Roseibium sp. Sym1: one gene and its partner. The protein of the gene in region 2 interacts with the protein of the main gene of each other region in a pairwise test. Links are inferred from orthologs where the notes say so. Each region holds a gene or a part of one and is shown on either strand. Other genes may lie near its edges.

The links. Proteins that work in one complex are often made in the same cells at the same time.
Region 1: the proteins of ftsZ (region 2) and rlmN interact in binary tests that used the Escherichia coli proteins (3 or more experiments, as listed by UniProt). The link is inferred for Roseibium sp. Sym1 from one-to-one orthologs.

What each region holds. Positions count from the first base shown.
Region 1 is NZ_CP114786.1:2,150,362-2,154,262, reverse strand. Bases 328-3,273 are described here. They hold rlmN (23S rRNA (adenine(2503)-C(2))-methyltransferase RlmN), read left to right. Parts: upstream 328-1,161; coding sequence 1,162-2,385; downstream 2,386-3,273. Other genes in these bases: O6760_RS09845 (xanthine dehydrogenase family protein molybdopterin-binding subunit), read right to left, coding at 2,473-3,273; O6760_RS09855 (invasion associated locus B family protein), read left to right, coding at 414-923. Outside these bases: O6760_RS09860 (sigma-70 family RNA polymerase sigma factor), read right to left, coding at 1-39; more of O6760_RS09845, read right to left, coding at 3,274-3,901.
Region 2 is NZ_CP114786.1:3,749,080-3,753,277, reverse strand. Bases 581-3,552 are described here. They hold ftsZ (cell division protein FtsZ), read right to left. Parts: upstream 2,961-3,552; coding sequence 1,200-2,960; downstream 581-1,199. Other genes in these bases: ftsA (cell division protein FtsA), read right to left, coding at 3,076-3,552; lpxC (UDP-3-O-acyl-N-acetylglucosamine deacetylase), read right to left, coding at 581-941. Also shown: more of lpxC, read right to left, coding at 1-580; more of ftsA, read right to left, coding at 3,553-4,198. UniProt on the Escherichia coli protein: Essential cell division protein that forms a contractile ring structure (Z ring) at the future cell division site. The regulation of the ring assembly controls the timing and the location of cell division.

The DNA of each region.
Region 1 (3,901 bases), 1.6 Mb from region 2 along the record:
CTTGACGATAAGATCGGAATAGTGGTGCGTCTGCGCCAAGAGCCGCTCAACTCCCTGCCATTCCCCGGATCAGCGTGATCCCGGGAGAAAGCTTGCGAAGGTGAAAAAGCCGACCGGTTTTGTCGTGGTAGAACATCGTGCCTTCATGGTTCATGTCGATTGGACATTCGGTGTCCCGACCTAATCTTTAGCAGGTTCGGCACATTTCGAAAGGGGGCACAGGGGCTCTGCCACACTGTCGCCGCGTTTAACCGTAACAGCGTTTGGACAACATGGACGTCGAAGACACAAATATCGGTTGCCGGGCTTCAACCCTTTCGTAACCCGCTTTAAGTTATCATTAAAGCAAGGTTTATATGCCAGACGGCTATTGAATTAAATTTGACGGAAACTCTAATCCAAACGGTGTGGAGATGATGAAAGCAAAATCGCTGGTTCTGGCCCTCGCAGGTCTTGCTGTTTCGAGTGCAGTGGCTTTCGCGCAAACCCCGACGCTTCTGAAACAACACAAGGATTGGGCGGCCTATGCTCTGACCGGTGGAAGCGGCAAGGTCTGTTATGCGCTGACGAAACCGACCACCATGCTTCCGGGCGACCGCAATCACGGAGACGTCTTCTTCTTCGTAACCTCCCGCCCGGCGGAGGGCGTCAGCTCCGAACCCAGCCTTCTCGTCGGCTATCCGTTCAAGGACAAGTCGTCCGTCACCGTCGATGTGGACGGCAAGGCCTTCACGCTGTTCACCAACAATGACGGAGCCTGGGTGGAGAATGCCGCAACCGAGGCGCAGCTGGTCGGGGCCATGAAGGCCGGCCGCGAAATGACGGTCAACGGCGAATCCAGCCGCGGCACCCGGACGACCTACAAGTTCTCGCTGTCCGGCGTGACGGCTGCCATCGACACTGCAGCCGGCGCCTGCCGCTGACAGGCGGCTTCCCGTCTTCTTCGGCACCTTCCTTCAACCCGGCAGGGCGTATCACCGCCCGGCCGGGCTTTTGGCGTCCGGTCGGCGCATGGCTCCCCTGCACACCCGAAAACTTGATTTTTTCGTCCGATTGTGGTTTTGGGAGCGCTTGAAGTCTTCCCTGCCGTTCAGGGAACCCGGCAGCCGCGTTTCTGGATGAGCGCCATTGCCTGCGCCGGATGAGACAACGGATCACGACATGGCGATTACACTCGACATCGCGCGGGACAATCCGAACGCGCCCACCGTTTCAGCCGCTGCGGCGCCGCTCGCCTCCGGCGAGGACAAACCGACTCTGGTCGGTCTGACCCGGGAAGAGCTGGGCGAGGCGCTCGGCACCATCGGCGTGCCGCAGAAGCAATGGCGCATGCGCGCCTCGCAGCTCTGGCACTGGCTCTATGTGCGCGGCGTTTCCGACTTCTCGCAGATGACCAACATCGCCAAGGACCTTCGGCAGAAACTGGACGATCACTTTAGCATCGCCCGCCCAGAGATCGTTGACGAGCAGATCTCGGTCGACGGCACGCGCAAATGGCTGTTCCGCTTTCCGCCGCGCGGCGCCGGCCGTCCGGTGGAAGTCGAGACCGTCTACATTCCGGAAGAAGGCCGGGGCACGCTCTGTGTTTCCAGCCAGGTCGGCTGCACCCTCACCTGCACCTTCTGCCACACCGGCACCCAGAAGCTGGTCCGGAACCTGACGGCGGAGGAAATCCTGTCCCAGATCCTGATGGCGCGCGACCGCCTGGGCGATTTCCCGGACGCCGATACGCCCCAGGGCGCCATTGTCCCGTCCGAAGGCCGGCTGGTCTCCAACATCGTCATGATGGGCATGGGCGAGCCGCTCTACAATTTCGACAATGTCAAGCAGGCACTGCTGATCGCCTCCGACGGCGACGGCCTGTCCCTGTCCAAGCGCCGCATCACCCTGTCGACCTCGGGCGTAGTCCCCGAAATTTTCCGCACTGGTGATGAAATCGGCTGCATGCTGGCGATCTCGCTGCACGCGGTCAACGACGCGCTGCGCGACGTGCTGGTGCCGATCAACAAGAAATGGAACCTAGAGGCCCTGCTCGACGCCTGCCGGCAATATCCGGGCCTCTCGAACGCCAAGCGCATCACCTTCGAATACGTGATGCTGAAGGGCGTCAATGACAGCAACCAGGATGCGCTTGATCTGGTCCGCCTCCTGAAGGGCATTCCGGCCAAGATCAACCTGATCCCGTTCAACCCGTGGCCGGGTTCCGAATATGAATGTTCCGACTGGGAGCGCATCGAGGAATTCGCCGACATCGTCAACCGGGCCGGCTACGCCTCGCCGATCCGCACGCCGCGCGGCCGCGACATCTTCGCCGCCTGCGGCCAGCTGAAATCGGCGTCCGAACGCATGCGCAAGAAGGACCGGGAGGCGCTGGCCGCCTCCTGACCGGACCGCCCGGCAACCGGATACCGCGAACCGACAACAAAAAAGGCCGCCCGGAGGCGGCCTTTCTGCATTGCGGGTGCTGTTTCGTCACACCAGCCCGTTTTTAGCCAGCGGCAGCGTGGTGATCCACTCGCCCCTGGCCGCGGCGATGGCATTGGCGACCGCCGGGCCGATCGGCGGGGTGCCCGGCTCTCCAATGCCGCTCGGAGCCTCGTTCGACGCCACGATATGCACCTCGACCTCGGGCATGTCGGACATGCGGATCGGCTCGTAGGTGTCGAAGTTGGTCTCCTCGACCACCCCGTCTGCCAGCGTGACCTGGTTGCGCAGGACCGCCCCCAGACCGTATCCGATGCCGCCCTCGACCTGGGCCCGGATGTTGTCCGGGTTGATCGGGGTGCCGCAATCGACCGCCGCCGTCACCTTCTCCACCTTCACGGTGCCGTCGTCGCGGAAGGAGATTTCCGCGACTTCCGCCACGTAGGAGCCGAAGGACTTGTGCACGGCAACACCGCGGTAACGGCCTTCGGGCGCCGGCGTGTCCCAGCCGGCCTTCTCCGCCGCCAGCTTCAGGACACCCACCTTGCGCGGATCGTCCTTGATCATTTCCAGTCGGTAGGCGACGGGATCCTTGCCGGCTTCCTTCGCGAGACGGTCGATCATGGTTTCCATGACATAGGCCGTGTGGGTGTGCCCGACGGACCGCCACCACAGCACCGGAACCTTGGTCTCCTGGTAAGCCTGGTCCATGTTCATGAGCGGGAACGCGTAGGTCGTGTCATGCGCGCCCTCGGTCATGTTGTGGTCGACGCCGTCCTTCATCAGCATCGCCTCGAACGGCGTGCCCTTGATGATCGACTTGGCGGCGATGTTGTACTTGAACGCCGTCACGTTGCCGTCCGCGTCGAGACCGGCCCTGATCTTGTGCGCCGACATCGGACGATAATAGCCACCGGCCATGTCATCCTCGCGGGTCCAGACGATCTTCACGGGCGCCGGTTCCATGCCGGCCGCCTGCATCGCCTTGGCCAGCGTGGTGATTTCCACCACCGGATGGGCATCGGCCTGTGCCCGCCGGCCGAACGAGCCACCGGCCCACAGCGTGTTGATCCTGACCTTCTCGAACGGAATGCCCAGCACCGTGGCGGCGACATTGTGGTCGATGGTCTGGATCTGCGAGCCGAACCAGAATTCGGCCGTTTCCCCATCGAACATCATCGCGATGTCCAGCGGCTCCATGGCGCCGTGGGCCAGGAACGGGAACTCGAAATCCGCTTCGATGACCCGGTCCGAGGCGGCCAGGGCCGCATCGACATCGCCGTCCTCGCGCACCTTGAGGCCGGGTTTGCCGGTCATGTCCTTCAGCTCCGCGATCATCGCATCGCTGGAGCGGGTCTCGGCCTCGCTGTCATCCCACTCGATCCCGAGCAGCCCCCGCCCCTTGATCGCGGGCCAGGTGGAGGTTGCAATGACCGCGACCCCCGCCGGGATCTCGAGCACGTTGACGACACCGGGA
Region 2 (4,198 bases):
GAGACGTCCGGACCGAAGGCCGCTGCGGCCGCAAGCCCACCCTTGTCGACCTGACCGACCTGCCGGAAGGCAGGGGCTTCGACAATCTCGAAACTGCCCGGATCTTCGAACAGCTTGACCAGGACCGCGTGATTCATCTTGTGACCGCCCTTGTAGGAGCGGTAAAGACCGAGGATCGGCAGACCGGCCAGGGCGAGATCGCCGACCGCGTCCAGCGCCTTGTGACGCGCGAATTCATCCGGCCAACGGGTGCCTTCCGGATTCAGGACCTTGTCCTCGGCAATCGCCACGGAATTCTCCAGCGACGAGCCGAGCGCAAACCCCATCTTCCAGAGCTGCTCGACATCCTTTACGTAACCAAAGGTGCGCGCGCGCGCGAGTTCATCCCGGAAAACACCGGGGGTCATGTCGTCGGTAAATTGCTGGCGGCCGATCAGTGGCGTGTCGAAATCGATGGTGATGTCGAACTTCGTGCCCTGATAGGGATGCAGCTCGCACCAGGCGCTGCCATTGTCGACGCGCACGGTCTTCTTGATCTTGAGATACCGGCGGCCACGATCCAGCTTCTTCAGGCCGACCTGCTCGATCGCCTCGACAAAAACGGCACTGCTGCCGTCCATGATCGGCATTTCCGGTCCGTCGATCTCGACGATCAGATTGTCGACCCCCATGCCGAACAGGGCAGCCATGAGGTGTTCGACGGTGGCAACGCCGTCTTTTGCAGGATCGCCCAGGACCGTGCAAAGTGCTGTCTGCGTGACCTTGTTCCAGAGTGCAGGAAGTTCAGCGGAGTCTTCCTGGTCGGTGCGGGTGAACACAATCCCCACACCAGCTTCGGCAGGTACCAAGGTGATCGACGCCGGTTTGCCCGAATGAACGCCCACTCCGGTCAGGGTCACCTGATCGGCAAGCGTTGTCTGTCGGTCAACATGTGTGGTCATAAAGCCCTGCCCTTCCGCTGAACGGGGCGTAAATGTCCGTGGATTCGAGGAAACGAGGTTACGGACTTTTAACGATCCCGCGTTGGCTGGAACATAGTCCCGTTCCTTCGGCGAGCGAAATAAAGCTTTATTACGGTTTGTAACGATTCACAGGCAGGCAAGGGATTGAAGAATAACAGGAAATCAGTGCCGTTACGGAAACAGCCCGAAGCGTGAGCTTCGGGCTGCGGCGATCAGGGAAGAAGATCGCGTCTCGAATCAGTTGGCCTGGCGGCGCAGGAACGCCGGAATTTCCAACTGCTCGTCATCGCTTGCGCTGACCGGCTTGGGTGCGGCGCGGCCGGTACCGTCCAGCTGGCCCGTAGCCCCTTGCGCGGCAGGGCGCTGCTGCGGCGCACGCGGCGCGGGCTGCTGCATCTGCGGTGCCGGACGGGCAACGGGTGCGGACACCTCCTGCTCGTCTTCCTCCTCACGGCGGCCCAGGCCGCTGGCGAGCCGGCGCAGAAGCCCCATCGGACGACGATCCTCGTCATCGTGGTCCTCTTCGTCATATCCGGCAACCGGGGCTGCCGTTTGCGGCTGCGCAGGTGCGGCAGGCTGCTGTGCTCCGGCCGTCGTCTGCTGGGCCCGGATCTCCCGCTGCGCGATCGGCGGAAAATCTTCCACCCTCGGCATGCGCGGCGACGGCGAATGCTCTTCGGCGACCGGCGGGATGTAAGGCTGGCTGACCGGTGCGTCCTCGACCTGCTTGGCCGGGGTTTCATCCTCGATGTCCATCATCGGACCCTTGGCAGCCAGTGCGCTGCTAGAGGGTTGCACCCGCTTGATTTCCACATCCGGATCGCTGGCAACGGAAACCGGCTGCGGGTCCGGAATGGCGAGTTCCTTCTCGAGGTTGGCGACGGCCTTGGCGGCCGCGTCCTGCGCGTTGGCCTTTTCGAGAGCCGGTACCGGCTTCGTCGTGGCGATTTCAGGTGTCCGCGGAACTGCCTGTGTTTCCGGCTTCAGAGGCTGTGCTGCAGAGGCTGGAAACGGAGCGGCCGCAAGACCTTCCTCCCTGTCAATGCCGGTGGCAACGACAGAGACGCGGATGATACCGTCCAGGGTTTCGTCGAAGGTCGCGCCCAGGATGATGTTGGCATCGGCATCCACTTCCTCGCGGATGCGGGTCGCAGCTTCGTCGACCTCGAACAGCGTCAGATCGTTGCCGCCGGTGATCGAGATCAGGAGGCCCTTGGCACCCTTCATGGAGGATTCGTCGAGCAGCGGATTTGCAATGGCCGCTTCGGCCGCCTGCTGCGCGCGCTTCTCGCCACTGGCTTCGCCGGTGCCCATCATCGCCTTGCCCATGCCACGCATCACGGAGCGGACGTCGGCAAAGTCGAGGTTGATGAGACCTTCCTTCACCATCAGGTCGGTGATGCAGGCAACGCCCGAATACAGCACCTGGTCGGCCATCGCGAAGGCATCCGCGAACGTCGTCTGTGCATTTGCAATCCGGAACAGGTTCTGGTTCGGAATGACGATCAGCGTATCGACATTGCGCTGCAGCTCGTCGATGCCGCTGTCGGCGATCCGCATGCGGCGGGCGCCTTCGAACTGGAACGGCTTCGTCACCACGCCGACGGTCAGGATGCCCTGCTCGCGCGCGGCCCGGGCGATGACCGGGGCCGCACCGGTGCCGGTGCCCCCGCCCATGCCGGCGGTGATGAACACCATGTGCGAACCGGACAGGTGGTCGTTGATTTCGTCGATCACTTCCTCGGCCGCGGCAGAGCCGACTTCTGGCTGAGACCCGGCGCCGAGACCTTCCGTGACGGCGACGCCCATCTGGACGAGCCGGTCGGACTGGTTCATCGCCAGTGCCTGGGCATCCGTGTTGGCGCAAACGAAGTCGCACCCCTGGAGGCCTGCAGTGATCATGTTATTGACGGCGTTTCCGCCCGCGCCGCCGACGCCGAAGACCGTAATGCGCGGCTTCAGCTCCTGAATGTCGGGCATCTTCAGGTTGATGGTCATATTATCCTCGCGACCCACTGGCGCCCCCGATACGGGAGAACCCTCTTCTTCCCTAAGTTCCTCTGCCGAGATCGGCAGCTCAATTTCCTGGATGTCGTCTTCTTGGCTCATGTCGTCAGAAGCTTTCCCTGATCCATTGGCCCACACGGGCCAGGTAACCAGATTGCCCGCCCCACCCCGACCGACGGTTCTTGTGTTCGAACTGTTCGATCTGGGCGACCTGCGGATAAATCAAGAGACCAACCGCGGCGGCGAATGCCGGACCCTTGGCGGCCTCGGGAAGACCGGCGACGCCTAGTGGCCGGCCAAGACGGACGTTGCGCCCCAGGATGTGACGCGCAACTTCTCCAAGACCCGTGAGCTGACTTGCACCCCCGGTCAGCACGATCTGCTTGCCCACGCGTCCGGCAAATCCGGACGCCGTCAGCCGATCTCTCACGAGTTCGAGGATTTCTTCCACGCGCGGACGGATGACCCGGGTCAGCGCCGAGCGCGGGATCTGGTTGGGCAGGTCGCTGTCGCTTTCCAGCGGCGGCACCGTGAGCAGGTCACGGTCGTCCGAACTGGAGGCCAGCGGCGAGCCATAAAGGGTTTTCAGGCGTTCCGCGTCCTGGAGACGGGTCGCAAAGGCACGCGCGATATCCATGGTGACGTGATTGCCGCCCACGGCGATCGCATCGAGATGCACCATGTGGCCGTCGACAAAGACCGACAGCGTGGTGGTGCCGCCTCCCATGTCGATACAGGCCACACCCAGCTCGGCCTCGTCGTCGACAATCGTCGACAGGCCGCTGGCAAAGGGTGTTGCCACCATGGTCTCGACATGCAGATGGCCACGGTTGATGCACAGTTCCAGATTGCGGACCGGCGGGACTTCCGCGGACACCACCTGCATCTCCACGCCGAGCTTGTGCCCCATCATGCCGCGCGGATCGCGAATGCCCCGGCTTCCGTCCAGCGAATAGGAGATCGGCAGCGCGTGCGTCACCGCCCGGCCCTCGGTGACCGAATGGCTGGACCCGGCGGACAGGACACGCTGGATATCGGCTTCCGACACGCTGTCACCGGCGAGCGGCACGTTGGCGCTGTAGATCTCGCTCTGCAGCCGGCCGCAGCTGACATTGGCGATCAGCGACTCGACCGTGACGCCGGCCATGCGCTCCGCGCTGTCGACGGCCAGGCGGATGGCATGTTCCGCCGCATCCATGTCGACCACGACGCCGGACTTGATGCCGCGC